Linked DNA regions of Cellulophaga algicola DSM 14237. The protein of the gene in region 1 interacts with the protein of each later gene in a pairwise test. Links are inferred from orthologs where the notes say so. Each region holds a gene or a part of one and is shown in the gene's direction. Other genes may lie near its edges. The genes, in order: ruvA and ruvC.

Region 1 (16,515 bases):
TGGCAGATAATAGTTTTGCAGAATTAAATGTTACAGCAGATACTTTAAATATGTCATTTAAGGATAGAGTTGATGCTGAAATTTACGCGGTAAGTAAAACACAAAATCTTGAAATGTTTAAAAACGCTCAACTTAAAATTAATGGGAATACCGAGTTTATGAATATTCACCTTTTTGATAATACTAGTTTAAAAGCTGCTGAGTTAGATGCAGGCGATGTTAGTTTATCCTTAGAAGCTTCTTCTAGTGCGTATATTAATGCTTTTAATAATCTTACACTAAGTTCTAAAGGTTCTGCTAAAACATTCTTATATGGGCCTGCAGTTATTACAATTACTGATTTTTTAAATACATCACAACTAAATAAGCGATAGTCTATTTAGCTATAGGAGCAGTTATCAAATGAGGAGGAATTCCAAACCCATCTACAAGTACATTAATGTGTGGGCGTAATTCTGTGCAGATACGTTCTACACGTTGTTTTATTGCTTTTGATTTACTAGCACCCATATATCCTTGTTCTAAATACCAACTGGCATCTGCTTTAATTTCATGTAAAGCAGATAAGGTTCCTAATTGCTCAAAAAGTATTTTGTTTTTCTCATCTGTGATCGTTTCAGTGTATGTGCTGTATATTTCGTAAGATAATTGACAGCTATATGCCTTACCTAACGCTAATAAATGAGTTTGTACTTTTAAAAATGCTTGGTAGGAAGGAACACCATTCTTAATATAATTGCGAATGCGCATGGCTAGTGTGTAGGTTAATCTTCTTGTGCGATATTCAAAAGCATGTTTGTGAAATTTTGGGTTGTACAAATGTTCAGCGTCTGTCTTATTGCTGTAAATTGGATTTATCGTAGTTAATTTGTCATTTAGTTGAGAAGTTAAAAGTTTTAGTACTGATGCAAAACCAGCACTATTAAATTCTGCCTTAAAATCAGATAATACTCCCTTAGCGGCTAATTGAAGTAGTACGTTATTATCTCCTTCAAATGTTGTAAAGATGTCTACGTCGCCCTTTAAATCAGCAATGCGGTTCTCAATTAAATACCCCTTACCACCACAGGCTTCTCTGCATTCCTGAATAGTATCATTGGCAAACCAAGTAATGATAGATTTTAAACCAGCAACCTGTGTTTCAATTTCACGTTTATCTGTTTTAGTGTCGTCACTATACAATTTCATAATATGTTGAAGTGTAACATCGTAGACATATGCTTTAGCTATTGGTGGAGTCAAGCGTAATTGATGACTTGGGTAGTCCATCAATAAATCTTCTTGAATTTTTTTATTATCATTAAATTGTCTTCGCTTTAAGGCATGTTTTACAGCAATTGTAAGTGCTTTTTTAGCACCTCCTAAACCTGCTCTTGCAACACAAATTCTACCTCCAACCAAAGTTCCGAGCATGGTAAAAAAACGTTTATTCGGATTCTCTATATTGGAATAGTAAGTGCCATCTTCCTTAATATCACCATACTTATTTAATAAATTTTTTCTAGGAACACTAACCTGATTAAACCATATTTTTCCATTATCAACACCATTTAGCCCAAGTTTATACCCATTATCTTCAATTCTTACTCCTGGAAGTAGTTCGTGGTTTTTGTCCCGAATAGGAACCAAAATTGCATGCACGCCTTCATTTTTACCATTTACAATGAGTTGAGCAAATACAGAAGCCATAGTAGCATCTAAGGCATTACCTATATATTCTTTATTATCATTTTCTCCGGGAGTATGAAGTATGATCAGATCGGTTTCTTTTTGGTAGGTTGCTGTAGTTTTTATACCACGTACATTAGAACCATGTCCTGTTTCGGTCATTGCAAAACACCCTAGTAATTCTGCTTTACCTGCGTTGGCTAAATAGAGATCGTGATGGTATTTGGTCCCTAATTTCTGAATGCTACCGCCAAATAACCCAAATTGGACGCCAAATTTTATCGCTAAGCTACCATCTACATACATGATGTTTTCAAAAATAAAAGCGTAAGCAGGCATATCTTCAATTCCGCCATACGCATTAGGGTAAGCCATTGCGCCATAATTTTCTGCGGCTAGGTGTTTTACTTGGTTTAAAACTGTAGCTCTAAATTTTTCTTTATTTCGTTCTATACTCCAAGTGTAAATGGGATCTTTTAATACCTCATGAAATTTTGTAACAGTAGCTGCAAATTCACCTTTAAGTATAGCATCAAGCTCTTTTGCATTGTAATAATCTGATGTTGCTTCATGCTGTACTTCAACATCAAATAAATGATGGTAATGGTTTGGTTGAATACCTAAGTTTAATTCAATGTGTTGTAATTGTTTATTTTCTGGTGTATCGGAAAAATAATGAGCAACCAATCTTTTAGCTAAACTAGCTAATGGGTATGCATCGTGTTCGACTAATTTTATGGCTGCATTAGAAATTATAGTCCTCCATGATTTTAATTCTTGACTAGAAGGTTTGTTATTTTTATCTAACCAACCCGCTAAAGTTTTTTTATCTGCTGTTGTCAATGATGCATCCTTCTCAAATGCAGTTTTAGTAATGTTAATTTCTGAAGCAGAAAGTAATCCATCAGACCATATCACATAGAAGAAAGGAATATATTGTAAAACGCCGAGAGTGTAAATGTTCTTTTTCATAGTATGAAAATACAATATTCTATCCATAAATAATAAGAATTACAAGCATTAGAAGTATCTTAATTTTGCGCTATCTTTGTTATCTATGAATGAGCATTTAGATCCTACAAATGAAAATTTCACTCCAGAAGAAGTAGATTTTGATAAAGCACTCAGGCCCATAAGTTTTTCTGACTTTACAGGGCAAGAGCAAATTTTGGAAAATTTAAAGGTTTTTGTAGAAGCGGCTAACCTACGTGGCGAGGCGTTAGATCATACACTATTTCATGGTCCTCCAGGTTTAGGGAAAACAACGTTAGCCCATATTTTAGCGAATGAACTTGGTGTAGGTATAAAAATTACGTCTGGTCCTGTATTAGATAAACCTGGAGATTTAGCAGGTTTATTAACCAACCTAGATGAGCGTGATGTGCTTTTTATTGATGAAATTCATCGCTTAAGTCCTATTGTAGAAGAGTATTTATATTCTGCGATGGAAGATTATAAAATAGATATTATGATAGAAACAGGGCCAAATGCGCGTTCTGTTCAGATAAATTTAAATCCGTTTACATTAATTGGGGCTACGACACGTTCGGGGTTATTAACGTCTCCTATGCGTGCACGTTTCGGAATCCAAAGTAGATTACAATATTATTCTTCAGAACTTCTTGCTACAATTGTAACCAGAAGCTCAGAAATTTTAAAAATGCCTATTACTGCAGATGCTGCAATAGAAATTGCAGGAAGAAGTAGAGGAACACCTCGTATTTGTAATGCCTTATTGCGAAGAGTTCGAGATTTTGCTCAGATTAAAGGAAATGGTAAAATTGATTTGGAAATTTCTCGTTTTGCACTAAAAGCATTGAATGTAGATGCCCATGGTTTAGATGAAATGGATAATAAAATTCTCTTAACCTTAATTGATAAGTTTAAAGGTGGTCCTGTGGGGATTACTACTTTGGCAACCGCTGTTTCTGAAAGTGCAGAAACTATTGAAGAAGTTTATGAGCCATTTTTAATTCAAGAAGGGTTTATTATGCGCACGCCTCGGGGGCGTGAGGTTACAGAATTAGCCTATAAACATTTAGGCCGTATAAAAGGGAGTGTTCAAGGAGGCTTATTTTAATGAAACAAACACCTATAATTTCACAGTTTGAAGTGCTTATGAATAGTAAAAGGATTCTTAAGAATCCATTGCCATTTCATCGTGAAAATTTTGAAAAACACGGAGATTTATTTCGGGTGCCAGTTGGTATTAGGAATGAACTTGCATTTACACGTGATCCAAAATTAATAAAACATATTCTTCAAAAACAACATCGAAAATACCAAAAATCAACCTTACAGACTAAAGATTTAGCCAAGTATATAGGGCACGGTATTTTAACTTCCAATGGAGAACATTGGCGCACTCATAGGCGCATGGTGCAGCCTGCTTTTCATAAAAAGAAGTTGCGTAATTTAATGGGAACTATTCGTGAAGCAATTTTATTAGAAATAGACGGCTTATCTACATCCAATACAATAGATGTGTATCCTATCATGAGTAATTTGGCATTTCAAGTGGTGGCTAAATCATTATTTAGTAGTGATGATATTCAGAAAGAAATGTCTGAATTACAATACATCACAGAGACCAATCAAAGAATGCTGATTAAAGAGATGCGGCAACCGTATCTAAATTGGTGGTTTCAATTAAGTGGGAAAATAAAAAAACATTTAAATTTAGCGAAAGACGGGCAAGCTATTCTACATCAATTAATAGAAGAAAGGCGAAATTCAGAAATAGAGAAAGACGATTTATTAGATATGCTTCTTCAAGCTAGATATGAAGATGGCACCGCTATGGCTAAAGAGCAATTGATAGATGAAGTACTTATCTTATTTACGGCTGGGCACGAAACAACTGCAAATGCATTAAGTTTTTTAGTGTTCTTACTTGCAAAACATCCAGATATTCAAGAAAAAGCGTACCAAGAGGTGAAGAATATTTCATTAGAAGGAGATGATGTTTTAACCCAAATATTAGAGTTAAAATATATTCAGCAATGTGTAGAAGAAGCAATGCGTTTGTATCCACCTGCGTATATTATAGATCGTGTCTCTATAGAAGATGATGAGTTTGAGGGGTTACAGATCCCAAAAGATTCCTTGGTTTTAATGAGTATTTATGAATTGCATAGAAATGAAGATTTCTGGGAGAAGCCTAATGAATTTAATCCTGAGCGTTTTGATGCTTCAAGGAAGAAAGAATACCAAGAGTACTATTATCCATTTGGGGCAGGTCCTAGAATGTGTGTAGGGAATAATTTTGCTATGTATGAAATGGTGATTGCCGTAACAGAACTGCTACAAAAATATAAAATGACCACACCATTGAAAGCGGTAACGGTTAATCCATTAATTTCACTTAAGCCCGTAGACGTGCTAATTAATTTTAGGAATAGAAATTAAAAAAGCCACAGTTTCTGTGGCTTTTAAACGAATCTAAATACTAAATTATTTTAAAATTGCATTCTCGTCTGAGAATTTTTTATAGCTGAAGTAAACAGCTGCTACCGCAAAAGCTATAAGGGAAACTAGAATTACAACATATTGTACCATATCAATAGTTCCTGCCATTATTTCTTTGACTCCTAAGCCAATATTTAATACAGGGATTAATACGGTGGTCCAGTTTAATTCTATACCTGGCATCATAGCTAAGACCAAAGGGATTATGATTAACATGATTAAAGGTGATGCCTTACTTTGTGCTTCTTTAAATGAGGTTGCACTAGCGACTAAGGCAATAATGAAACCTGATAAAAACAAGGCAAAGGGGATTAATAATAATAAAATTAAGGATATCGATTGAAAATTGAGCATCTCACTAATCACAGATTTAAAAGAATCTGGAATGCCATTAAAGAGTTTAAGTCCTATAATAAGCCCTATTAGATTTAATAATGCAGGGATAAAACCAAGTAAGGAAGCTACAATAGCTTTTCCGAAAAGCACTTTAAATTTTGAAATAGGTAAGGATAAGGTTGTTTCTATTGTTTTACGTTCTTTTTCTCCAGTAACTAAATCTACAGCAGCTAGTAAACATCCGCCCCACATGGTAAGAATAAATAAATAAGGAATAAAACCCCCTATTTTTTTTCCAATAACCTCTTTCTGTTCGCCAACCTCAATATAGTTCTCTGTAAAAGGTTTCATTTTTTGCGTAGGAATGTTGAGAATAGCAATCCGTTCTTCTTTTAATTTAGCATTGTAGGTTTCAATTAATTTAGACGCTCTTTTGTTTACATTTTCTTTAGATCCATTTCTGAAAATTTGCACTTCACCTGTATTTAAGCTTTCCATTTGTGAATCCCAATCAGCAGGAAAAACAATAGCGGTTGCTATGCTTTCGTCTTCAATTAATGCTTTAAAATCTTCAACCTTATCATAGGTGGTTACCTTATTTAAAGTATCTGCGGCAATTAAGGCAGAAAACTCTGAAGGTGCATTTACAAGGCCTATTTTTACTGTTTTTTCTTGTTGCTGTTTCTCAATGAGTTCCGTCACTTTCATGGCGCCAAAAATTAGAATTGGAACTAATACGGTGGGTAGAACAATAGAATTAATAATTGTTTTCTTATCCCTAAGAAGCTCAGTTAGCTCTTTCTTTATAATTATAAATAAGTCGTTCATCTTAAGCTTCTTTTACGCGATTAATAAATTCTTGAGTTAAGTTGGCTGCTTTCATTTCTCCTTTGAAATTATCAAAAGTATCATTGTAGATAATAGATCCTTTATTAATAATAGCAAGATCATCACACAGTAAGTCTACTTCACTCATAATATGTGAAGAAAAAATTACCGTTTTATTATTTTCTTTTGATTCTCGAATTAGATCAATAATGCTTTCAGCAGTAATTACATCAAGACCGGAGGTAGGTTCATCAAAAATTAAAACTTCAGGATCATGAATTAGGGTACGCGCAATAGAAACTTTTTGTTTCATACCCGTACTCATTTGTCCGATTCTTTTTTTTCTAAATTCGTTGATTCCTAGTTTTTCAAACAAGTATTCTTTGCGTTCCGAAAGTTGTGCCTCTGGGATTTTATAGAGCTTTCCGAAAAATTCAATAGTCTCATCAGGATTTAAACGTTCATACAAACCTGTAGAGCCTGTTAGAAACCCAATTCTCTTTTTTACTTCATCATTTCCTTTAGAGATATCAACACCATCTACTATGGCAGTTCCTGAAGTAGGATTAATAATTCCTGCAATCATACGAAGTGTCGTCGTCTTTCCAGCGCCATTTGCGCCAAGCAGTGAAAATATTCTTCCAGGTTTACAATCCAAAGAAATAGAATTTACCGCATTTACAGTGGTGGACTCTTTTTTAAACCCTTTTTTCGTAGTTACGACAAAAGATTTGGTCAGATTTTCAATATGTATCATCTTAGTTGTTTAATTTGGTACGTTTAGTTAGTAGCTAAAAAGATTATTTGTTACAATAAATCTATAATTTTTAGAAATAAATCGTCAAAGCCAAACTTAAGGGTTTTTTAACAGCTGAATTAGATAGACTTACACTATTTTAAAATAAATGAATACAAAGGAAAAACATAGCGATTTAATAAAAGCCGAAGCCATACGCCTCGGGTTTCTTTCGTGTGGTATTTCTAAAGCTAATTTTTTAGAGGAAGAGGCCCCTCGTTTAGAGAAATGGCTGAAAAATAATATGAATGGCGAAATGCAGTACATGGAAAATCATTTTGACAAGCGTCTAGATCCACGTTTGCTAGTAGATGATGCTAAATCTGTTATTTCCTTAACGTTAAATTATTATCCAGAAGAACAGCAGGCAGATGGTACTTATAAAATATCTAAGTATGCCTATGGCCATGATTATCATCATGTAATCAAAGGAAAACTTAAGCAGTTGCAAGAGTTTATATCAGAAGAAATAGGCGAAGTAGGTGGTAGAGCCTTTGTAGATTCTGCACCTGTTCTCGATAAAGCTTGGGCGGCAAAAAGTGGACTTGGCTGGATAGGGAAACACAGTAATTTACTGACCCAAAAAACAGGCTCTTTTTATTTTATTGCAGAATTGATTGTTGATTTAGATTTGACCTATGATCATCCTGTAACAGATCATTGTGGTACATGTACGGCGTGTATAGATGCATGCCCAACACAAGCAATAGTACAACCTTATGTAGTAGATGGTAGTAAGTGTATCTCTTATTTTACGATTGAATTGAAGAATGAAATTCCGCAAGAATTTCAAGGTAAGTTTGATGATTGGGCATTTGGTTGCGATGTGTGCCAAGATGTATGCCCATGGAATCGGTTTTCAAAACCACATAGTGAACCTTTATTTAATCCGCATCCCGATTTGTTGTCGTTAACAAAAAAAGATTGGGAAGAAATTACTGATGATGTATTCAAGAAAGTCTTCCAGAAATCAGCAGTAAAAAGAACAAAGTACGCTGGTTTAAAGAGGAATATAGATTTTCTAAAATAGTTTGAAGAACACTAAGGCCATTTCGTTTTCAAATTTTTTATTTTTTTGTTACAAAATTTATAATTTAAGGAGTATCGTAATAGACAGTGGTTTTTAGAATTGTTTCAGAAGATTGTCTCGGTATAACGATGGTTGTTTTAAGTAGGATACTTATAATTTAAAGGAAGTTTAAGGCCTATTTTTTAGACCAATTTTCAAATATATTTTAGTGATAGTACTTTAAAATCAATACTTTTGAGTGTATTTTGTTTCTTTTGGTGGCCGTATTTGTGCTCTGGTTAAAAGTCTCAAAAAGCAACAATAGAAAGCTATTAACAAAATATTTTTTTTTAAACGAGCCTATAAGGGCTTTAGTAAATATTGATGCCTTTTTTTATTAAAAATACATGGGTGCTTAAAAAGAATACGTGTAAATTTGTTTTTCAATTAATAGAATATGAGCAAAGAATCTAAACGTAGAGAGGCATTAGTATATCATGCAAAACCTCAACCAGGAAAAATAAAAATTGTTCCAACAAAACCTTATGCTACCCAAAGAGATTTGGCTTTAGCATATTCTCCAGGAGTTGCAGAACCATGTTTAGAGATAGCAAAAGACAAAGAAAATGTTTATAAATATACTTCTAAAGGTAATTTAGTAGCGATAATTTCTAATGGTACGGCTGTATTAGGTTTGGGGAATATTGGTCCAGAAGCTTCTAAGCCCGTAATGGAAGGGAAAGGATTGCTTTTTAAAATATTCGCAGATATCGATGGCATGGATATCGAGATAGATACCGAGGATGTAGAGAAATTTATAGAAACCGTAAAAATGATCGCTCCAACTTTTGGAGGGATTAATTTAGAAGATATTAAAGCTCCTGAAGCTTTTGAAATTGAGCGTAGGTTAAAAGAGGAGTTAGATATTCCAGTGATGCATGATGATCAGCATGGAACTGCAATTATTTCTGCAGCAGCCTTATTAAATGCATTAGAAATTACCGGAAAAAAGATAGACGAAGTGCGTATCGTGATTAGTGGTGCGGGTGCAGCAGCAGTTTCATGTACAAGACTTTATAAAGCCTTTGGTGCTAAAGATGAGAATATCGTCATGTTAGATAGCAAAGGGGTGATCCGAAAAGATCGCGAAAACTTAACTGCTGAAAAACTAGAATTTGCTACCGATAGGAAGATAGATACTTTAGTTGATGCCATGCAAGATGCTAATGTATTTGTTGGTTTGTCTATTGCAAATGTGGTGACTCCTGAAATGTTACTTTCTATGGCTAATGATCCTATTGTATTTGCAATGGCGAATCCTGATCCTGAGATTGAATATGATCTAGCTATCAAAACTAGAAAAGATATTATCATGGCAACAGGTCGTTCTGACCATCCTAATCAAGTAAATAACGTACTTGGTTTTCCATTTATTTTTAGAGGAGCACTAGACGTTAGAGCGACTAAAATTAACGAAGCTATGAAAATGGCAGCGGTAAAAGCTATTGCAGATCTAGCTAAAGAACCTGTGCCAGAGCAAGTGAATATTGCATATGGAGAAACAAAACTTACTTTTGGTAGAGAGTATATTATTCCGAAACCTGTAGATCCACGTTTAATAGGAGAGATTCCTCCTGCGGTTGCTAAAGCGGCAATGGATAGCGGTGTAGCTAAAAACCCTATTGAGGATTGGGATAAGTACAAGGAAGAGTTATTGCAACGATTAGGGAACGATAATAAAGTTGTTCGCTTATTGCACAACAGGGCAAAAATTAACAGTAAAAAAATTGTGTTTGCAGAAGCAGAACATTTAGATGTACTAAAAGCAGCTCAAATAGCTTTAGAAGAAGGGATCGCAACACCAATTTTATTAGGAAATAGAGAGGTTATTCTAGAGCTTAAAAAAGAAATTGAGTTTGATGCAGATGTTCTTATTTTAGATCCTAAGGATAAAGAATCTAATGAAAAAAGAGATCATTATGCAGCACGTTATTTTGAGACTAGAAGAAGAAGCGGAGTAACCCTTTATGGAGCAAAATCTAAGATGCGCGAGCGTAACTATTTTGGTGCAATGATGGTTTTAGAAGGAGATGCAGATGGTATGATTTCTGGATATTCAAGAGCATACCCTACAGTGGTAAAACCAATTTTTGAAGTAATTGGTCGTGCAGCTAATGTTAAAAAAGTAGCAACGGTTAATATTATGATCACAGATCGTGGTCCTTTGTTCTTGGCAGATACCTCTATAAATATAGATCCTTCTGCAGAAGAGATAGCTGAAATAGCAAAAATGACTGCTAACGTAGCCACTACTTTTGGTTTTGAACCTGTAATGGCATTGTTATCATATGCGAACTTTGGTTCGTCAAACCACCCACATGCAACTAAGGTTAGAGAGGCAGCAAGAATATTGCACGAATCTAACCCTGAGTTGGTAGTAGATGGTGAAATTCAAATGGATTTTGCTTTAAATAAAGAATTGAATCAAGGAAAATTCCCATTTTCTAAATTAGCAGGAAAAAAAGTGAACACGCTTATTTTTCCAAATTTAGAATCAGCGAACATCACCTATAAATTGTTGAAAGAATTAAACAAAGCAGATAGTATTGGACCAATCATGTTGGGGCTTAAAAAATCTGTTCATATTCTTCAATTAGGTGCAAGTGTTGATGAAATTGTAAATATGGCGGCTATTGCAGTTATAGATGCACAACAACGTGAGAAACGTAAAAAAGCTAAATAATACACAATAAATCATACTAAAGTCAAAGCGTAATTCTTTGACTTTAGTTTTTTGCTATCAGAATACTATAAACCAATAACCATTAAAAACACCCACTATGATACATCACTTGAAAGGAAAGCTAGTTGAAAAAAATCCTACTCATGTGGTGATAGAATGTGGTGGAGTAGGTTATTTTGTAAATATATCTCTTCATACGTTTTCGAAAATAACAGATGCAGAAAACATTCAGTTATTTACCCATCTTCAAGTAAAAGAAGACAGTCATACTTTATTTGGTTTTTCGGAAAAATCTGAGCGGGAAATTTTCCGTTTATTAGTCTCTGTTTCTGGTATAGGCGCAAGTATTGCACGTACTATGTTGTCTTCTATGTCGCCTATGCAAATTAGAGATGCAATTGCTACGGCTAACGTTTCTGCTATCCAATCGATAAAAGGTATTGGTGCTAAAACGGCACAAAGAGTTATTCTGGATCTTAAAGATAAAATATTAAAAATCTACGATATTGATGAAGTTTCGTCAATTTCAAACAATACAAATAAAGATGAAGCGTTATCTGCTTTAGAAGTTCTTGGTTTTATACGTAAACAATCAGAAAAGATTGTAGACAAAGTTTTAGCTCAAGATGCTTCACTAAGTGTGGAAGACATTATAAAGCTTTCGCTTAAAAATTTGTAAAGAGTTTGAAAAATAGGGCAAAACCAACTCTTAAATCATATAGATTTAAGCTACTAATCGTATTCATTATTTTCTTCGGAGTATCACAGCTAACCAATGCGCAAGATACTAACGAACAAGAGGTAGATTCTGTAAAAACAGGATATGCACTTGGGCGTATTAAAATGGAGAATCCTAAAAGTATTATCTCCAAATACACATACGATCCAAATTTAGATCGTTATATTTATTCTGAAACTGTAGGGGAGTTTGATATTAGTTACCCTATCATCCTTACGCCAAAAGAATTTCAAGAACTTGTTAGAAAAGAGACCATGAAATCTTATTTTAAAGATAAGATGGATGCTTACTCAGGTAAAAAAGAAGGTAGTGAAGAGGCTAGAAAAAACCTCTTACCCAATTTTTATGTAAACAATAGTTTTTTTCAATCTGTTTTTGGAGGAAATACTATTGAAGTAATACCGCAAGGTTCTGTAGCGATGGATTTAGGTGTTATTTGGCAGAAAAATGACAATCCATCTCTTTCACCTAGGAATAGAACAAATTTATCTTTTGATTTTGACCAACGCATCAGTTTAAGTATGCTAGGTAAAATAGGGGAAAGGTTAACTGTAAATGCAAATTACGATACAGAAGCTACATTTGATTTTCAGAACATTGTAAAATTAGATTATACGCCAACAGAGGATGATATTATTCAGAAAATAGAAATTGGTAATGTTAGTATGCCACTGAATAGCTCTTTAATACAAGGAGCTCAAAGTCTATTTGGGGTTAAGACCCAATTACAATTTGGTAAAACTACAGTTACTGCTGTTTTCTCAGATCAACAATCTCAAAACAATACCGTCGTTGCACAAGGTGGTGGTGCTATTAATGATTTTGCTATAACAGCTTTAGATTATGAAGAAGATAAGCACTTTTTCCTTTCTCAATATTTTAGAGATACCTATGATAGATCTTTAGAGAATTATCCTTATAAAAATACATCCGTACAAATTACACGATTAGAAGTTTGGGTTACCAATAGAAGCCAACAAACATTAAATGTTAGAAACGTAGTTGGTATTCAGGATTTAGGAGAAGCAGAATCTGAAAAAACTAGAATTGGTGGTATGAACGGAGCTCCATCGGGCTTTTTTAATACGTCTAGTGCGGGTAGTTTGCCAAGAAACGGCGCTAATGATTTTGATCCTGCACTGATAGGTAATGGAGGGGCTTTGACAGCCTCAGTTAGAGATATTGCAACCGTAGAAGCAGGTTTTAATGTTTCTGGTGGGTATCAAATAAATCAAGGGTTTGATTATGCAATTTTAGAAAATGCTAGAAAATTAACGGAGAGTACGGATTATCAATTTGATCAGCAATTAGGGTATATTTCTTTAAATCAGCGTTTGAGTAATGATGAAGTTTTAGCCGTTGCTTTTCAATACACCTATAAAGGGCAAGTATATCAGGTTGGAGAATTTGCTACGAGTAGTGATGCTACCACGACAACAACTACAGGGGTTACTACAGAAGTGAATAACAATACCTTAGTACTAAAACTTTTAAAGAGTAATATCACAACAGTTAGTGATCCTATTTGGGATTTAATGATGAAGAACATCTATGCTACAGGTGCATACAGTTTAAGTCAGGATGATTTTAAAATGAATATTCTGTATACGGATCCTACGTCACGTAATTATATTACTAAAGTGAATGATATTGGTTGGCCTGCTAATTTAGAAGGTCGTATTCTGTTAGATGTCTTTAATTTTGACCGACTAAACGTATATAACGATGTGCAGTCTGGTGGAGATGGTTTTTTTGATTTTTATGAAGGAATAACTATAAACTCACAAAATGGAAGTATAATTTTTACAAAAGTTGAACCTTTTGGGGAGTATATTTTTGAAACCTTAGGGGGTGGTGTTTATGACGTTGCTAATGATCAAGGGTATACTGATAATCAGAAAAAATATGTATACAGAAATATGTATGCATTAACTAAGGCTGCGGCATTAGAAGATTCAGATAAAAATAAATTCCTATTAAAAGGAGAGTATAAATCTACAGGTAGTAATGGTATTTCTATTGGTGCATTTAATGTGCCTCAAGGATCTGTTACGGTTACGGCTGGTGGGCGTCAACTGCAAGAAGGAATAGATTATACTGTAAATTACCAAGCGGGTACAGTTCAAATTATTGATCCGTCATTACAAGCATCTAATACACCTATAAATATTTCTGTGGAAAATACGGCTGTATTTGGTCAGCAATCAAGAAGGTATACAGGTCTTAATGTAGAGCACCAGGTAAACAAGAATTTTTTAATAGGAGGTACCTTGATAAACCTGAATGAACGTCCGCAAACGCAGAAAGCAAATTACGGATCAGAATCAGTAAACAATACTATCTTCGGTTTAAATACTAATTTCTCAACAGAAGTTCCTTTCTTAACACGTTTGGTAAATAAATTGCCTAACATTGATACAGATGTTCCGTCAAATTTATCGGTACGTGCAGAAGTTGCTATGCTTAAGCCTAGTACGCCTAAAAATGATGATTTTGATGGTGAGTCTACAACATATATTGATGATTTTGAAGGTGCACAATCTTCTATAGATATTAGATCTTCTTTGAGTTGGTCACTAGCGAGCGCTCCTTTGGAGTTTGCAGATGGTGGTCAATTATCAGGAAGTTCGCCTAATGACCCTTTAAATTTAGAGAATGGTTATGGTAGGGCTAAAGTAGCCTGGTACTCTATTGATCCAATTTTTTATACGACTCAAAGACCTGCAGGAGTTTCAGATAGCGATGTGTCTAAAAATTCTACCCGACGTGTTTTTATAGATGAGGTTTTTCCAGAAACAGATCAGGCAGTAGGGCAAACTAGAGTACAGACTACTTTAGATTTGGCGTATTATCCAAATGCAAAAGGACCTTATAATAACAATTCTAATTTTACAACAGATCAGCCTACAGAAAAGTGGGGTGGTATTATGCGAGCTTTGAGTAGTACTAACTTTGAGCAAGCAAATGTAGAATATGTACAGTTTTGGGTGTTAGATCCTTATGTAGATGGCGATGCTACTACCTCGGGTGAATTGGTGTTTAATTTGGGTAATATTTCAGAAGATATACTTAAAGATGGTAGAAAACAGTATGAAAATGGTTTGCCAGGAGTAGGTAGTAATGATTTAGTTGCAGAAACGTCTTGGGGGCAAGTTCCTTCAACACAGTCTCTAGTATATGCTTTTGATGTAAGTGAGGTCAATAGAGGTTTACAAGATGTTGGTTTTGATGGTTTGTCGGATACCGAAGAGGCGTCAGTTTTTACTAATAATACAGGAAATGATCCTGCTTTAGATAATTATCAATATTATTTAAATAGAGATGGTAATGTGTTAGAGCGTTATTTGGATTACAACAATCCAGAAGGAAACTCACCAGTTCAAGTTACAGATACAAATCGTGGTTCTACCACCTTACCAGATGTGGAAGATATAGATCGTGATTTAACAATGAATACGATTAATAGTTACTATGAATATCGTATTCAGATAAAACCAAACACAACAGTTAATGATAAGTATGTAACGGATATTCGTGTTAACGAACTTTCGGGAACTGAAATTCCTGATGGTACTACCGTGAATAGCCGTTGGATTCAGTATAAAATTCCTTTGGCAGATTTTACCGGAGCTGTTGGTGGAATATCAGATTTCAGATCAATCAGTTTCATGAGAATGTATTTAACAGGATTCTCTAGTGATGTGTCTTTACGTTTTGCAACCTTAGATTTGGTACGCGGTGATTGGCGTTCGTATTCAAAATCGTTACAACCAGATGTAGATGATGATCCTACAGATGATAATACAATTGTAGATGTAAATACGGTAAACATACAAGAAAACGAAAATAGAGCTCCTATTCCTTATGTATTGCCACCGGGTGTAATTCGTGAACAATTAAATAATAACAATACGATTATAAATCAGAATGAGCAATCGCTTTCTTTTTATGTCGAAAATTTAGAAGCTGAAGATGCTAGAGGGGTTTATAAAAATATTAATATAGATATCCGTCAGTACGAGCAATTAAAAATGTTCATGCATGCTGAAGAAATATTTGATGCAGATTATTTAGATGGAGAAACTCCATTAGTAGGTTTCTTGAGGTTTGGAACAGATTTTACACAGAATTTTTATCAGATAGAAATTCCATTAGAATTTACGCCACATAATGCTACTTCTGCAGATGAAATTTGGCCAGAAAATAATGAACTAAGTATCGCCTTAAGTGATTTAGGGAAAGTAAAATCATTTGGAATAGCGAATCAGAGTTTAGCAGATGTAAATTATTATGAGGTTGTTAATGGTACTGTTTTTCGAGTAGAAGAATTTGCTGCAAGAACACCAGGAGTAACACGTATTGGTATTAAAGGTAATCCGTCTTTAGGAAGTCTTCGTAGTATGATGGTTGGGGTAAAAAACCAAGATAATCAACCTGCGAGAGGTGAAGTTTGGTTTAATGAATTACGCTTAGCGGGTATAAATAGTGAAGGTGGATGGGCAGCTGTAGGTGCTGTAGATTTAAATATGGCAGATTTTGCTAATGTTTCTGCAACAGGAAGTAAAAGTACTACTGGTTTTGGATCTGTTGATCAAACCACTATAGAAAGATCTTTAGAAGATATAGTTTCTTATGATGTTGTTACTAATGTTAATTTAGGGCAATTGCTTCCAAATAAATGGGGAGTACAATTACCTTTTAATTATGGTATTTCTGAAGAAATAGTTACTCCAGAATATGATCCTGTTTATGACGATTTAAAATTAGATGATCGTATTGATGCGGCAACTACTGCAGAAGAGAAAGATGGTATTCTAGCGCAAGCTGAAGAATATACAAAAAGAACGAGCATTAATTTTATTGGTGTTCGTAAGAATAGAAGTGATGAGGCAGCAGAAAATTTTTATGATATTGAAAATTTCACCTTT
Region 2 (16,388 bases), 110 kb from region 1 along the record:
TCTTAGAAAGTAAAGGTTTTGTAAATCACGAACAGGAAGGGAAAGGCTATTTATATTTTCCATTATTGAAGAAAGCAGACTATAGCAATCAATCTATCAACAAACTAGTAGATGGTTATTTCCAAGGTTCTTTTAAGAGTATGGTGTCTTTCTTCATGAAAAAGAATGATATGAATTTATCGGAACTAGAATCGATATTAAAAGAAATTAAAAAGGAAGAAAAATGATACAGTATATTTTAGAAAGTATAGCTTTTCAGCTTTTGTTTTTAATCGTTTATGATCTTTTTCTGAAAAAAGAAACCTTTTTTCAATGGAACAGAGTGTATCTCATTGGTACCTATGTCTTGTCTTTAGTTTTGCCTTGGGTAAAAATTGAAGCCTTAAAAACGAAAGTATCAGAAACTACTTTTAGCTATCCAGAGTTTTTATGGAATACAAATAACGTAGAAGTTACTGGTATTTCAGAGGGTAATACGCTTATGGATTGGTTGCGTATTGTAGCCATTGCTGGAATGTTAATAGCAGGTTTAATTTTTGTATTTAAATTATATCAGATAAAACAATTAAAGGATAAAGGCACAATTCAGTATTTAAGTCATTTTACACAAATCGTAATCAATAATAGTGAAATTGCATTCTCATTTTTTAAGTCGGTTTTCTTAGGAGATAAAGTATTGGAAAAAGATTATGAAAGCATTGTAGCACATGAATTGGTTCATATACGTCAAGGACATTCGTATGATTTGGTCTTTTTTGAACTCCTCCGTGTTATCAATTGGTTTAATCCCTTAGTGTATGTATACCAAAATAGAATATCAGAATTGCATGAGTTTATAGCGGATGCTCACGTATCTAAAACCCATAAAAAAGAACAATACCAACTGTTGTTATCTCAAGTTTTTCAAACAGAAAATATTTCATTTATCAATCCATTTTTTAAATCATCATTAATCAAAAAACGAATCGTTATGTTACAAAAATCAAAATCAAAGCGTGTATTTCAGTTAAAGTATTTAGTATTAGTACCATTAGTTATTGGAATGCTATTTTATTCTTCATGTGAAAATGAATTAAAAACGAATGAATTGGAACAGGGGGCAACCTTAAAAACATCTTCTAATGAACAACAAATCTTGGAAGTATCAGATTATGAAAAATTCATATTAGAAGTATCAGATTTAGACACTTTAACCGAAAAAGAAAGTATTCAAAGAGCTGAGTTTTTTTCTAAAGTAGAAGCTTATAAAGAAGAAGGTAATTTTGTTATAAGTGATGAAAAAGGTAATTCAATAAAAATTAAAACAAATACGGAAGGAATTGAGTCTGTAAATGTTATCAAAGGAGATTCTGCGATCTCTAAAGAAGAGATAGATTATGATAACGCTACAGATGTGCCATTTATGGTTGTAAATGAAGCCCCAGTTTTTCCTGGTTGTGAAGATGCTGAAAACCAAAGAGCTTGTTTTAAAGAAAAATTATTTCAGCATATTAATAAGAATTTCAAATATCCTCAAGAAGCTCAGGATAAAGGAATACAAGGAAAAGTAAATATCTTATTTACAATAGATGAAACTGGAGCTATAGCAGGTTTAAAAATGCGAGGTCCTGATAAGTCATTAGAAGCAGAGGCCGGGCGTATCATTTCTTTATTGCCAAAAATGACACCCGGTAAGCAAAACGGGAAAGTAGTTCGTGTACCATTTTCTATTCCTATTTCTTTTAAGTTACAGTAAAATTTGCACCTAAATTTGAAGATATGATTAAGGCCAAAGTAAATTCTTTGGCTTTTTTGTTGCTCAAAAACAAGGAATGATCAGAACTAAAAGAGGAAATCCTCATAACAACCAATTAAATAACTCAAAAAATCGTAATTTTCCACAAACTTTATAGCGCACATGCGTATAGTATTAATTTTATGTGGATTTTTTCTAGTTGTTTCTTGTGATCTCTTCACGTCAAAAGAAGAGAAAACACAGCAATTGGTAACACGCGAATTGCAAGAAATAAATTTCAATGAAGTAGATCAATTTCCGCTTTTTGAAAATTGTGATGAGGCGGATTCTAAAGAAGAAAATATGGAATGTTTTCAAGAAACATTACTTAGGCATTTTTCTACTTCTTTAGACGGATTTGAATTTGTATTAAGGGAGGAAGTTTTAGACACATTATACGTCGATTTTTTAATGGATAAAATGGGGGCGGTTTCTGTTCTAGATATTGAACATAATGCTATCGTCGAAGAACAAATACCAGAGTTTGATGCGGTGATTACCCGTTGCTTACTTACCTTGCCACAAGCATCACCGGCACTAAAAAGAGGTATTCCAATACGAGCAAAATTTAGAATTCCGATTGTACTTAATACCAAATAAATTAACTCTTGGCTAACGAAAAAATTATTTTAGGGATAGATCCTGGTACTACTATTATGGGTTTCGGACTCATAAAAGTGGTGAATAAAAAGATGGAGTTTCTTCAAATGAACGAGTTGTTATTGCAAAAATACAATGACCCCTACGTAAAACTTAAACTTATTTTTGAACGCACCATTGAGCTAATAGACACTTATCACCCAGATGAAATAGCAATTGAAGCGCCTTTTTTTGGTAAAAATGTACAGTCTATGCTAAAACTAGGGCGAGCGCAAGGTGTGGCCATGGCAGCAGGATTGTCTCGTGAAATTCCTATTACAGAATACCTTCCTAAAAAAATTAAAATGGCTATTACGGGTAACGGTAATGCTAGTAAAGAACAGGTAGCGAAAATGCTTCAAAGCATGTTGGGACTTAAAACATTGCCTAAAAATCTAGATAGCACAGATGGCTTAGCGGCAGCAGTTTGTCATTTTTATAATGAAGGTAGAATAGAAGTAGGTAAAAACTACACTGGTTGGGATGCTTTTGTAAAACAAAACGAAAAAAGAGTAAAAAAATAAACGCTTCTAGTAAGCCCTAGAAAGATCATTGTATATTAAATTATGTCCGGAATTTATATTCACATTCCTTTTTGCAAGCAAGCTTGTCATTATTGCGATTTTCATTTTTCGACCAGTATGGGGAAAAAGGAAGCCATGTTGTCTGCGATAAAGCGAGAACTAGTACTCCGAAAAAGTGAGTTTAAAAATGAAGTAGTAGCGACTATTTATTTTGGAGGAGGAACACCATCTGTATTATCTACAGAAGAAATACAAGGAATTATCAACTCGGTGTACGCTAATTATTCTGTGGTAGAAGGTCCTGAAATTACTTTAGAAGCTAATCCTGATGATCTTTCAGAAGATAAAATTAGAGTGCTTTCTAAAAGTCCTATTAACCGGTTAAGTATTGGTGTTCAATCGTTCTTTGAAGAAGACTTAAAAATGATGAACCGTGCACATAACTCTAAGGAAGCAAAAAAATCATTAGAAATTGCTACGCACTATTTTTCTAATATTTCTATTGATTTAATTTATGGATTGCCAGGTATGAGCAATCAACGTTGGGAAGAAAATATAGCATTAGCCTTATCATTTGGTGTGCCGCATATATCTAGTTATGCGCTTACAGTAGAGCCGAAAACAGCCTTGGCAAATTTTATAAAAAAAGGGATTATTAAACCTGTTGATGATGAAGTAGCTTCTGCCCATTTTAATATTCTTTTGCGAGAAATGGAAGCCAATGGCTTGGACGCTTATGAAACTTCAAATTTTGGGAAGCCTGGTTTTTATTCAGAAAATAATACGGCCTATTGGTTGGGTAAAAAGTATATTGGCGTAGGCCCATCTGCACATTCTTATGACGGCATTCGTAGAGGATGGAATATCAATAATAATGCAAAATATATAAATGCTTTGGCAAATGATCAACTTCCTATGGAGGTTGAGGTGCTTTCTGAAACTGATCGTTACAATGAATATGTAATGACCGGTTTACGTACTATTTGGGGCGTTTCATTGACTAGAATATATTCAGATTTTGGTGCTAATTTTCATAAATACCTTTTGCAACAAGCAGAAAAACACATAAAACAAGAACTATTGGTTGTTGAGAATGATACGCTAATAACAACAAAAAAAGGGAAATTTTTGGCAGATGGAATTGCCTCTGACCTTTTTATGATTAACTTGTCAGAGTAAATACAACCATTTTTGAAAGCTATAATCACACATAAAAAAGAATCTTATTCTATAGATCTCTCTAAACCGTTAGATATCTCAATTCCACTTCGGGGAGATACCACTAATGTAAATGCATGGTATACAGAGCCGCCAAAAATAACCCCACATACGGAGGGCGAATTTGTGGGTAAAGTAACGGAAGGTGCCTCTACCAATTTTAATGATATTTGGTTTAATCCTCACGCACACGGAACACATACAGAATGTGTTGGGCATATTACAGAGGAGTTTCATTCCGTAAATAAAAATTTAAAAAAATATTTTTTTTTGGCTTCGGTCATAACGATAGCACCAGAAAAAAAGCAGGAAGATTTTGTGATTTCTAAAAAGCAATTGCAATATGCATTAAAGAACTTTGTGGGAGATGCTCTAGTCATCAGAACCTTGCCTAATTTGAAAGATAAAATGAGTCGGAAATATTCTAATTCTAATCCGCCATATTTGTTAGAAGATGCAGTTAATTATCTTGTTGAGCTTGGTGTTGAACATTTGTTAGTAGATTTGCCTTCTATAGACAAAGAAAAAGACGGCGGCGAGCTATTAGGTCATAATGCTTTTTGGAATACAACTGGGACGCTACGGAAACAAGCAACGATAACGGAATTTATTTTTGTTGGCAATGTCATTAAAGATGGATTGTATTTTCTGAATTTACAAGTAGCACCATTTGAAAATGATGCGAGTCCGAGTAGACCAGTCTTATATAAAATTAAAGAGTAATGGATAATATTTTTGATACTTTTTTAGGTTTAATTCTAGGTGCAATTGTAACCTATTGGTTGTTTAATTTATTCCGAAAAAAGAAAAGTAGAGAGCTTACCGAGGTACAGTCACTTGTATTATTAGAAAAAATAAAAAGTGTTTGTAAACTTGTTACAGTAGAAGGAGATTTTGCAGAAATTTACCGATATGAGAATACTAAAGAGCGTTTTTTAAGCTTAGTTTCTAGTAAGAAAAAGGCTTTAATTGTTATTAATGCAAAAGCCCAAATTGGGTATGATTTAAAGAAGTTGATCTTGAATGCTGATAATGATCGCAAAATAATACTTCTCAAAAGCTTTCCAGAACCCGAGATACTTTCTATTGAACCTGAATTGGATTTTTACGATATTAAAAACGGAATGTTCAACGCGTTTACTCCAGATGACTTAACGGTTTTAAACCAAGAGGCTAAGCAGCATATACGGGATAAGATTCCTGAAAGCGGACTGATGGATACCGCACGAAGCGAAGCTTTAGAAGCCATTTTATTAATTGAGTCTATTGTGGAAACTATAGGGTGGAAGTTGGATTACTCTGCGTTAAAGATTGATGCAAAAGAGCAATTATCAGAACGGAAAAGTAAATTAACTAGATTTTTAGAATCATGAAATTAAGAAACCTCTTTGCAATAAGTTTATTTTTAGTATTTTCATTTTATACCTTCGGACAAACAGAAAAATCAATGAATACATTCGATCCTAACTATGCACACACCGTTTTCTTCTGGTTGCATCATCCAGATAGTAAAGAAGACTGTAAGGCTTTTGAAACCTCATTACGTAAGTTTTTAGACCATTCAGCGTATGCTAAAACAAAATTCATAGGAAAACCACCAAGAGCAAGTAGAGAAGTTGTAGATGGTTCTTTTACCTATTCTTTAGTGGTGACATTTGAATCTGCAGAAGCTCAAGAGGCGTATCAAAAAGAAGCGCCACATTTATTATTTATAGAAGAATCTAGTAAATTGTGGGATAAAGTTATTGTTTACGATTCTAAAGATATAGCTCTTTAAAAACAGGTATCTATTGTGACTAGATTTTAAGGGTATATTATAAATGTTGGCAATAGTTTAAATTAAACCTTATAAAGATGATGATCCCGAAAGTAACTCAAGGAAGTACAAAAAAAATACATACCTTTTTGGACATAATTCTTATTTGATGGTTATTTGATAGTTGTGGAATAGAAATTTTTAACTAGCAGATAAACAGTTGTGTTTTATTTGACGACATAATTAATCATAGCCGTATACACATGAATATAGAAGTATTTAGAGCATATTGCATCGCTAAAAAGGGAGTTACAGAAGAATTTCCTTTTGATGAAGATACTTTAGTTTTCAAAGTTATGGGTAAAATGTTTGCCTTATCCTCACTAAAAAGATTACCTACTCAAGCCAACTTAAAATGCAATCCAGATAGAGCACTTACTCTTCGCGAGGAGCATGATGGTGTGATTATTCCTGGATATCATATGAGTAAAATACATTGGAATACGCTGTTTCTTGAACGTGTTCCTCCAGAATTGTTGAAAGAGCTAATCGATCATTCTTATGATCTAGTTGTTTCTAAACTTACCAAAAAAGTAAAAGAGGCACTAAATTCTCTTGATTAAAAGCTTTCTTAAAAAACGTTTGTCTACAGATATTTGCTGTTCGTCTACACTTCATAAGGTAATGGTCGGTTTTCTAAAATTTTGTGTGTAGTGCTGTACTACCTTTACACCAGTAATGAAGCAAAACACTAAAAATATATAAGAAATCTCAAATCTTACTTGTAGCTAGTTCCCCCCGAGCCCTATAGGTAATTAGACCAGCGAAAGCTGGTCTTTTTTATTTTTTAATATAACCTATCTTTGCCTTTCATTTTATATATGTTTCAATGCAAGGTTTAAAGTCATTCTATTCTGAAAAGATCACAGAATTAAACAAGCAGCTTTCTGGTGTTAAATCGCAATTATTGCGATCTAGTATGGTGAGGTTGGTTGTTTTTATTCTTATGATTGTGGGTGTCGCTCTTTTTTATGATACTCCACAAGCAGTAATAGGGATTGTTTTATTTTCCATAATATTATTTCTTATACTCGTTTCTAGACATACTAGTTTACAGTATAAACGTGATAAAATTTTAGCGCTTTTACATATTAACGAAACAGAGATTAAGATATTAGATCGTGATTTTCATGAACAACCAGATGGGAGTGAGTTTAAAGATCCGTTGCATTATTTTAGTCAAGATATTGACTTATTTGGCAAGGGCTCTTTCTACCAATATTTAAATAGAACTGTATTGCCTCAAGGTAGTGAGCGCTTAGCTTCTTTATTTGTAGCAAATGAAATTACGGGGATCGAGGAAAAGCAGGAAGCAATCAAAGAGCTTTCTCAATTACCAGATTGGCGCCAGGAGTTCACGGCAGTAGCATCATTAGTAAAAACAGAAACCCCTTACCAAGCAATTATAACTTGGATCAATGAATACCAGCGTTTTCTTCCAAAATTTATGAAAACGTTACCCTACATTTTTTGGGGTATATCTGTTTTAGCAATCCTTGGTTATTTTATCATTCCATTATCAATTTTTGCTTTATTGGTTGTTTTTGTGGTAGGACTTATTGGTACTAGTTTTTATATAAAGCATATCAATAAATTGTCTAATGATACGGGTAAAATTCAAACCACATTTCATCAATATCAAAAATTAATTCTAGAAATAGAGAAGGTAGAATTTAACACGAAACTTTTAAAAGAAAAACGTGCGGCTATTTTAAATGAATCCGAAAAAACGTCAGATGTATTGCATGAATTTTCAAAAATATTAGATGCTTTAGATCAACGTAATAATATGTTATTCGGAATTTTTGCTAATGGTTTTATGCTTTGGGATATCTATCAATCCTATAAAATTGAAGATTGGATTTCTAAGCATGGTGAAAAGATAGAAGGCTGGTTTGACACCATTGCTTTCTTTGATGCTTATAATAGTCTAGCCAATTTTGCATACAACCATCCAGTCTATGTGTATCCTAAATTAGTTGCATCTAATGTGGTCTTAAAATCTATAGGGGCTGGACATCCACTTTTAAATCCAGAAAAAAGTGTTTTAAATGATATTCAGATAGACAGTGAGCAGTTTTTTATTATTACAGGGGCTAATATGGCAGGAAAGAGTACTTTTTTACGAACAGTTTCTCTGCAAATTGTAATGGCAAATGTAGGTTTGCCTTTGTGCGCAAAGTCCGCAGAATACACTCCTATTAAGTTAATTACCAGTATGCGTACTACAGATTCTCTTACAGATGATGAATCGTATTTCTTTTCTGAATTAAAAAGGCTTCGCTTTATCGTCGATGAAATTAAAACAGACCGCTATTTCATTGTCTTAGATGAAATTTTAAAAGGCACCAATAGTACGGATAAAGCCATAGGATCTCGAAAATTTGTTGAAAAACTTATCGGAGGAAAAGCTACAGGTATTATTGCAACACATGATTTAAGTTTATGTGAAGCGGCAAATGATTTACTACAAGTGAAGAATCATTATTTTGATGCAGAAATTATAGCTGATGAATTGCACTTTGATTATAAATTTAAAGATGGAATTTGCCAAAACATGAATGCATCATTTTTGTTGAAAAAGATGCAGATTGTAGATTAATAGTTTATTAATAAATCAAAGACATAAAATTTTATAAATGGATTCATTAACACAAATAGTACTTGGTGCAGCCGTTGGCGAAGCTGTATTAGGAAAAAAAGTGGGGAATAAAGCCATGCTTTTTGGTGCCATTGCAGGAACGATACCGGACTTAGATGTTTTTGCACGGTTTCTTACTGATCCTGTTTCTGCTATAGAATGGCATCGTGGCTTTAGCCATTCTATTTTATTTTCAATATTATTTGCTCCTATTTTTGGATGGATAGTTTTTAAACTACTACCCAAGAAAGAGGCCAGTTGGAAAGATTGGTCTTGGTTAATGTTTTGGGGGCTTTTTACGCATCCCATTTTAGATTCTTTTACAACATGGGGCACACAACTTTTTTGGCCTTTTAAAACCCGCTTAGCCTTTCAAAATATTTTTGTTATAGATCCATTATACACCCTCCCCTTTTTAGTACTCTTGGTGCTGGCTATGTTTCAAAAGCGGACTTCAATAAAGCGAAGAAGGTACAACAACTGGGGATTAATCATTAGTTCTGCATATTTGTTGTTATCGCTGGTATTAAAAGCTATTACCTATCATAAGTTTACACAAGCATTAACAGAACAAGGTATTGAATATATTGAAATAGATACAAGACCAAGTCCGTTTAATACCATTCTCTGGACCGCAAATGTGGATACTAAAGATGCATATTTAATTGCGAATTATTCTTTTTTTGATACCAAGCCAATCACTTTTGAATCCTATCCTAAAAATCATGAACTTTTAGGAGATTTAAAGAATAATGATAAAGTAAATCGCTTAGAGCGTATCGCAGAAGGGTGGTATATCATAACAAAAGATAACGGACAATTGTTTTTCAATGACCTTAGGTTTGGTTTGATGAGCATGGATCCAAAAGAGAAAAATTTTGCATTTAAGTACCAATTGACCAACACGCAAGGTAAATTAGATATTGTGGAAACTCCCAAAAATGTGGGGGATGCTAAGAAGTTAATGCGAGAACTTTGGAACCGAATCTTAGGAAACTAATACTGATGTGTTTATTACACAAAGCGTCTCGCTTCTAAAGGTTTTTCATTTGCAGTTTATGAAATGAATCTGCTTGTAGCTTTAGCAATTCTTCTACTTTTTGTTTTTTATAATCGTAGATTGCTTTTTCTTCAGCGATGTCTGCATAAATCTTATTGTTTAAAGATTCATCCGTAGCTACAAGTAAATCGCGCTGCTTTACTTTTTGAGTCACCCAAGATTTAACTACACTTTCTTCTTCTTCCAATTTGTAATCATACGTGCCTTTAGGCGATAAAAGTTTCGCAATGATTGGCGAAGTTTCTATAGCAAGAAAAAGTAAGAAAATAAAGAATGAGGGTAACCATGGCAATTTATTTAATGCGGTGATTCTAGCCATAAGTCCATCAAAACCATCTATGATGGGTTGGGAGTCTGTTACAGATGTTGTGTACTGATTATTAAGAAGAGTAATTTGAGATATTAGGGCTGTAATTTTTTGAGCATTAGTTTCTTTCAAAGTGTTCAATTCTTTTAGTGCAGCATCATGTTTATCTCGTTTTTCTTTATACACAGGTCCTTTTCCTAATAGTTTGGTGCCAGCGGTGCCTTCTGCCTCAGATATGTAGGTATCATAAAGTGCATTTGTTGCTGCTTCTTGAGTTGTTATTTCTGTTTTTAATGCAGTAATGTCATTATTTAATTCTTCAATTGCAGGAGTGTATTGTAAGGCAATTTGATCCTTATTTGCTAAGGTTAGTTCATTCTTTTGTTCTAATAAAACTTGATTGATTTCTTTCTCAAATATTTTCATTTCTAAAGGCTTAGAGATTACAATGGCAATAATTACGGCTAGAATAATTCGTGGTGTGGCTTGTAGTAATTCGCTGCCAAATTTATCTCTCTTTCTAATGGTAGAAACAATGAAACGATCTAAATTAAAAATTAGTAATCCCCAAACGAGTCCGAAGAAAGAGGCCGTATAGGCATTGTCAAAAACAGTGTATAAAGCATAACTACTGGCAATGAAAGCTATAACAGCAGTAAAGAATACCGTAGCGCCTATTCCTGCATATTTGTTGCGCTCCCCTTGCGAACATTCGGCGAGTATTTCAGAATCGGCTCCTGAGCACAGGATAAAAAAAAGTTGTAACATAATTGATTTGATTAATGATTGATGAGTATCTAAAGTACAAATTCTATTTGAAAAATTATGTTAAACTAGTACTATGGTGCTACAGGCATTTCATTAAGGAGTTTTTTAATATAAAAAAAGCCTTCGTTTAGAAGACTTTTTTAGAATCAATGTTTTAGTTTTTAATGACGATTGGGTTTTTTGAAATTTTAACGGTAGGGTTTTTACTTCCCGTATTTCTAGTATCTATGTTTAACTTATTATTGTTTTTGATTAAATCAATGGCTTTGTCTGAGCTTATTGCCTTTCCTTCATAATAGAAGTTGGCATTTTTTTTAGCCATTTCCATAACGTGGTCTAAGGGACTCTTTGGTGGTGCTGGGGTAGCGGCGGTAAAATAGGATTAGTTTCTTCTTTTTTTACCAAAGCAGTGTATTTCTCATAAAGATTCATTATTTTTTTATAGCGTGCATTTAGTTCCTCTAAAGTTCCAGTTCCTTGTTTGGTATATGCACTAACCGCATTCCCATATCTATTTGCATTCTCAAGAAACAGTTGTTTTGCTTTAGCTAGTTCTGTTGAATTACTCTCGCTAATAGGCAATGGAGGTGGAGGTGGTGGAGGTAATAGTTTTTTGTCTTCGGCTGTTAATTCGCTAGTTTTTTTATATTCCTTTTGTCCGTTTTTAATTAGTGTAGTATAAGGTTTAATTGGGGGTGTTGCCGCCGTAACTTTAGCTCTGTTTGTATTTGATAGATTATAGTACATGGTTACTAAATTGGAAAAGATATCGTCCATTTTTCTCTTTTCTGATTCCGGCTTGTGAATGTAATGTGGTTTTTCCTTTGTCAAAACTACGTATGCGTTATACTCTTTTTTGTAACTTTCAATTTCATCTTGTAAGTGGTTTGTGCTGACTTTGTTCAAATCTGATGGCGAACTTAGTTCACTGTTTTCTTGAGAAGGCTTTTCCATTTTTAAGATCTTTTTCTCGCTAAAGCCATATAAGGCAAATACGAAAATAGGTAGGGCTAGTAAACTGCGTAACCAAACGGCTTTTTTTGATGTTGTTTTTTTCATGATGGTAAAACGTTTTTTGATTGATGAATAATTGATGGCATTTGCCAATTGGGTTTCTGTAGCATTTGATGAGAATGCTAATAATATTTGTTGATAATTTGGTAATTGGGTTCCTTTTTTTAGAACGGCTTGATCTGCTAAGAATTCATGATTTAGTTTAATGGCTCCTTTGAACAAATAGACCAAAGGGTTAAACCATAATAAAACTTGTATTAATTCTATGAAGAGCACATCTATACTGTGCTTTTGTGCCGCATGTGTTTGCTCATGCAAAAGCACCGCTTCAGGAATTTCATGGGCTTCAAATTTTTGTTTGTTCAAAAAAATAAAATTGAAGAAGGTGTGCGGTGACAGTCTTTCTTCTAATAACACATGAATGCTACGGTCATATTTAATTTTTGGGTTTCTTTTTATTCGTGTGCTTAATTTAAATAAATTATTGCAAAATTTATAACCAAATACCAAGACTCCAATTCCATATATAACCCAAAGGGAAGGTGTTATAAGGTCATTTTTTTGAGTAGGCAAAGGCATTTCTTTTATAGTAAACTCTGATACAGCGATATCCACGATGGGTTCAGGGCTTATATAGATGTATTCAGTAAATAATATAGTAGGTATTACTGCTGCAACTATTAGTGCCGTAAGGAGATAAAATCGTTTAAAGGTATGCATGCTTTCATTTTCTAACATTACTTTGTAGAAAACAAAAAAGATAGCTAGGCATGCTGTTACTTTTATAAGATATAGCCCCATAATTATTTCTTTTTAAGTTCACTATCTATTAATGCTTTTAGATCTTCCAATTCTTCTTTAGTTAGTTGTGTCTCTTGTGTAAAGAAGGATGCAAACTGACTAGCGCTATCATTAAAAAAGTTTTTTATGAGTCCGTTTACATGCTTAGAAAAATAATCTTTCTTTTTTACTAAGGGGTAATATTCTCTTGATCTCCCTAGCGTTTTATACGCTACGAACCCTTTGTCTGTCATCCTTTTTAGTAATGTTGCTATTGTAGTGGTGGCGGGTTTGGGGTCCTCGTAAGTTGCTAACAAATCTTTCATGAGAGCAGTTTTCTGCTTCCATAGTATATTCATTAATTCTTCTTCGGATTTTGATAGCTGCATATATCTTCTATTTAATATAGTGTTCTACAAACATGGAATAAATATTTTAATTCTACATGTGTAGAGGTGTTTTTTTAGAACAAAAAAAAATCCATTCGTTTAAGAATGGATTTTATAAATAGCGTGTTATATTTTATATTGACTACTCTGTATCTTTTTTAAAGTAAGAAGCATATATTCCATAAAGAACTACAAGAGCAAGCAAGCCTAGTACTATTTTTCCACCGATGCGGTCAAAAAATGATGCCGACGCGGTTTCTGGAATTTCAACTTTTGCAAGAGCTGCAATTTCAATTAATTGTTCAGGAGTTAATTCTACATAAGTGTCATCATCTACATATCCTGTAATAACAACTTCTGTATTACTATAAGGCAACCAAACAATATGGCTAATGGTGTACATTTTTCCAATATCAAAATACGTACCGTCTTCTAGTTGAAATTCTTCGGTATCCGGTAAGTCGAGGATTTTGATTATTTTGTCCTCATCACCGTAAGGAATAGGAATTCCTACTCTGGCAATAGCTGCATTTATTCCTAAAAATAGAAGTCCGACTGTAAATAATGTGCTTAATTTCATTGGTTTGTTATTTATATTAGAGCTGTAAATTTATAACTAATAATCGCAAAATTTTGGTTTATAGTATAAATCATTATGTATTTCGTCGAATATATGCTGTTATTTTTTTTGTAAATACTATTCAAAAATAGTATTTGTAGTATTAGATAGGTATAAAGTACGCCTACTCTCGTCAATTTTTTTAAGTTTGCAGGGATAAAAATTTAAAAAACATGAGCATACTAGAAGAATTGATAGAAAGAAGCGGAAATAAATGTGAGTTATGTACGTCAACAGCTGATTTGCAGGTATATGAAGTTCCGCCAGTTTCTATAAGCGGTGTAGATAGTAGTCTTTTAGCCTGTGGTGTTTGTGTAGATCAGATAGAAAACCCAGAAAATACAGACCCTAATCATTGGAGATGTTTAAACGATAGCATGTGGAGTGAATATGACACAGTTAAGGTAGTAGCATGGAGAATGCTATCTCGTTTAAAAGGAGAGGGCTGGCCTAAAGATTTGCTTGAAATGATTTATTTAGAAGATGAAACACTAAAGTTTGCCAAAGCTACCGGCGAAGGATTGGCGGAAGCGGATAAAATTATCCATAGAGATGTGAATGGGGTGATTTTGGAAAATGGGGATAGTGTTGTTTTGATAAAAGATTTGAAAATCAAAGGTTCTAGCCAGGTTGCAAAACAGGGAACAGCTGTTCGTAAAATATCTTTAGATCGTGAGAATGCAGAATTTATAGAAGGTAAAGTTGGCCCTACAATGACCGTAATTATTACAAAATTCGTAAAGAAACTATAAGTATTTGCGTTAGGGATAGCAGTGTAAAGCCCACAACCGTTTTTACGGTGAGGACTTGAAACGTATAGCCCGGACCTTTAGGTAACGTCATAAAAAAAGTCCGTTTTCATAAGAGAACGGACTTTTTTATTTTAATTATTTTTTCTTAGGATTGTGCTTTTGCTTAATCCGAACAAAAATTAATTTATTTTTGCTCTTTGAATTTTCACGTTGTTCCAATTCAAAAATATCAATAGACTTAATTAAAGGGGTAAGCTTATCAAAGCCATAATTCCTGGAATCGAAATTAGGCTGTTTCTTTTGTAATAAACTCCCGACATCGCCTAGAAAAGCCCAACCATCATCATCTGAAACATCTGCGATTGTAGTTTTTATAAGCTGTATATCTTTTCTCGTAATTTTATCTACGGTGTCTTTGGTGCCATCTTTTTCACTATCATTTTCTGGGCTCTCTATTTTTGATTTCAGAATTTCAATATAGATAAATTTATCACAAGCAACAATAAACGGATTTGGTGTTTTTTTCTCTCCGATTCCGATAACTTTCATACCTGCTTCTCGTAAACGAGTTGCAAGTCTGGTAAAATCACTATCACTGGAAACCAAACAAAAGCCGTTTACTTTTTCTGAATATAAAATATCCATGGCATCAATAATCATGGCAGAATCTGTAGCATTTTTACCTGTGGTATAGCCATATTGCTGAATGGGAGTTATAGCATTCTCCAACAATAGATTTTTCCATTTGGTTAAATTAGGCTTGGTCCAATCGCCATAGATTCTTTTAATGGTTGGGTTGCCATACTTTGCAATTTCTTCCATCATTTCTTTTACTTGAGCAGAAGGAATGTTGTCGCCATCAATAAGCACTGCTAAATTTATATTTGAATCCATTGTATAGTTTTTTACGGTATTAGTTACTAGTTCTACGTTTTATTTTTTAAATAACTCGGTATAATACTTATAAAAATAAGGAATAGTTTCTATTCCTTTTAAATAATTCCATACTCCAAAATGCTCATTAGGGGAGTGGATGGCATCACTATCTAAACCGAAGCCCATAAGGATAGTTTTACTATTTAATTCTTTTTCAAAAAGCGCTACAATAGGAATACTACCGCCACTACGTTGTGGGATGGGTTTTTTTCCAAAAGTTGTTTCGTAAGCTTTTGATGCTGCTTGATAGCCAATTGTATTTATAGGTGTTACGTACCCTTGACCGCCATGGTGTGGTTTTACAAGGACTTTTGCACCTTCGGGAGCAATGCTCTCAAAATGTTTTTTAAATAACTCGGTAATTTCTTTCCAATCTTGGTTGGGTACTAAGCGCATAGATATTTTTGCGAAAGCTTTACTTGCAATAACCGTTTTAGCACCTTCGCCAGTATAACCGCCCCAGATTCCGTTTACATCAAGTGTTGGTCTTATAGAGTTGCGTTCGTTAGTAGTATACCCATTTTCGCCATAAACAGCATCAATATCCAATGCGTCTTTATAATTCTCTAGACTAAAAGGAGCCTTTGCCATTTCTGCACGTTCTTCTTTAGAGAGTTCTTCTACCTTATCATAAAACCCAGGAATAGTAATATGGTTGTTTTCATCGTGTAAACTAGCAATCATCTTCGTAAGAATATTGATAGGGTTGGCAACAGCGCCACCATATAAACCAGAATGCAAATCGCGGTTTGGTCCGGTAACTTCTACCTCTACATAACTTAAGCCACGTAAACCTGTGGTTATAGAAGGTACGTCATTAGCGATCATGCCTGTATCTGATATTAATATAATATCATTGGCAAGTTTCTCTTTATTGTTTGCTACGAAAATTGCTAAGTTGCTACTACCAACTTCTTCTTCGCCTTCAATCATGAATTTTACATTACAAGGAAGTTGGTTTGTTTTTACCATATATTCCATTGCTTTTACATGCATATACATTTGACCTTTATCATCACAAGCACCACGAGCAAAAATTGCTCCTTCAGGATGTTTGTCTGTTTTTTTGATGACAGGTTCGAACGGAGGAGAGGTCCATAAATTGATTGGATCTGCCGGTTGAACGTCATAATGACCGTAAACAAGTACGG

Evidence for each region.
Region 2: the proteins of ruvA (region 1) and ruvC interact in binary tests that used the Escherichia coli proteins (3 or more experiments, as listed by UniProt). The link is inferred for Cellulophaga algicola DSM 14237 from one-to-one orthologs.

The regions. Positions count from the first base shown.
Region 1 is NC_014934.1:2,361,814-2,378,328, forward strand. The notes cover bases 9,740-12,736. They hold ruvA (Holliday junction branch migration protein RuvA), read left to right. Parts: upstream 9,740-10,945; coding sequence 10,946-11,527; downstream 11,528-12,736. Other genes in these bases: CELAL_RS10285 (NADP-dependent malic enzyme), read left to right, coding at 9,740-10,848; sov (T9SS outer membrane translocon Sov/SprA), read left to right, coding at 11,533-12,736. Outside these bases: CELAL_RS10250 (GIN domain-containing protein), read left to right, coding at 1-374; CELAL_RS10255 (acyl-CoA dehydrogenase family protein), read right to left, coding at 376-2,640; Holliday junction branch migration DNA helicase RuvB, read left to right, coding at 2,726-3,748; CELAL_RS10265 (cytochrome P450), read left to right, coding at 3,787-5,076; CELAL_RS10270 (ABC transporter permease), read right to left, coding at 5,122-6,300; CELAL_RS10275 (ABC transporter ATP-binding protein), read right to left, coding at 6,302-7,057; tRNA epoxyqueuosine(34) reductase QueG, read left to right, coding at 7,206-8,126; more of CELAL_RS10285, read left to right, coding at 8,563-9,739; more of sov, read left to right, coding at 12,737-16,515. UniProt on the Escherichia coli protein: The RuvA-RuvB-RuvC complex processes Holliday junction (HJ) DNA during genetic recombination and DNA repair.
Region 2 is NC_014934.1:2,263,928-2,280,315, forward strand. What follows is about bases 1,290-4,159. They hold ruvC (crossover junction endodeoxyribonuclease RuvC), read left to right. Parts: upstream 1,290-2,382; coding sequence 2,383-2,937; downstream 2,938-4,159. Other genes in these bases: CELAL_RS09850 (M56 family metallopeptidase), read left to right, coding at 1,290-1,735; CELAL_RS09855 (hypothetical protein), read left to right, coding at 1,898-2,374; hemW (radical SAM family heme chaperone HemW), read left to right, coding at 2,980-4,116; CELAL_RS09870 (cyclase family protein), read left to right, coding at 4,129-4,159. Also shown: CELAL_RS09845 (BlaI/MecI/CopY family transcriptional regulator), read left to right, coding at 1-227; more of CELAL_RS09850, read left to right, coding at 224-1,289; more of CELAL_RS09870, read left to right, coding at 4,160-4,878; CELAL_RS09875 (DUF4230 domain-containing protein), read left to right, coding at 4,878-5,528; CELAL_RS09880 (Dabb family protein), read left to right, coding at 5,525-5,932; CELAL_RS09885 (MmcQ/YjbR family DNA-binding protein), read left to right, coding at 6,175-6,534; CELAL_RS09890 (MutS-related protein), read left to right, coding at 6,801-8,573; CELAL_RS09895 (metal-dependent hydrolase), read left to right, coding at 8,611-9,612; CELAL_RS09900 (DUF4407 domain-containing protein), read right to left, coding at 9,647-10,747; CELAL_RS22370 (hypothetical protein), read right to left, coding at 10,902-11,069; CELAL_RS21490 (M56 family metallopeptidase), read right to left, coding at 11,084-12,562; CELAL_RS09910 (BlaI/MecI/CopY family transcriptional regulator), read right to left, coding at 12,565-12,930; CELAL_RS09915 (hypothetical protein), read right to left, coding at 13,073-13,510; CELAL_RS09920 (PhnA domain-containing protein), read left to right, coding at 13,723-14,301; CELAL_RS09925 (NYN domain-containing protein), read right to left, coding at 14,437-15,195; CELAL_RS09930 (dipeptidase), read right to left, coding at 15,235-16,388.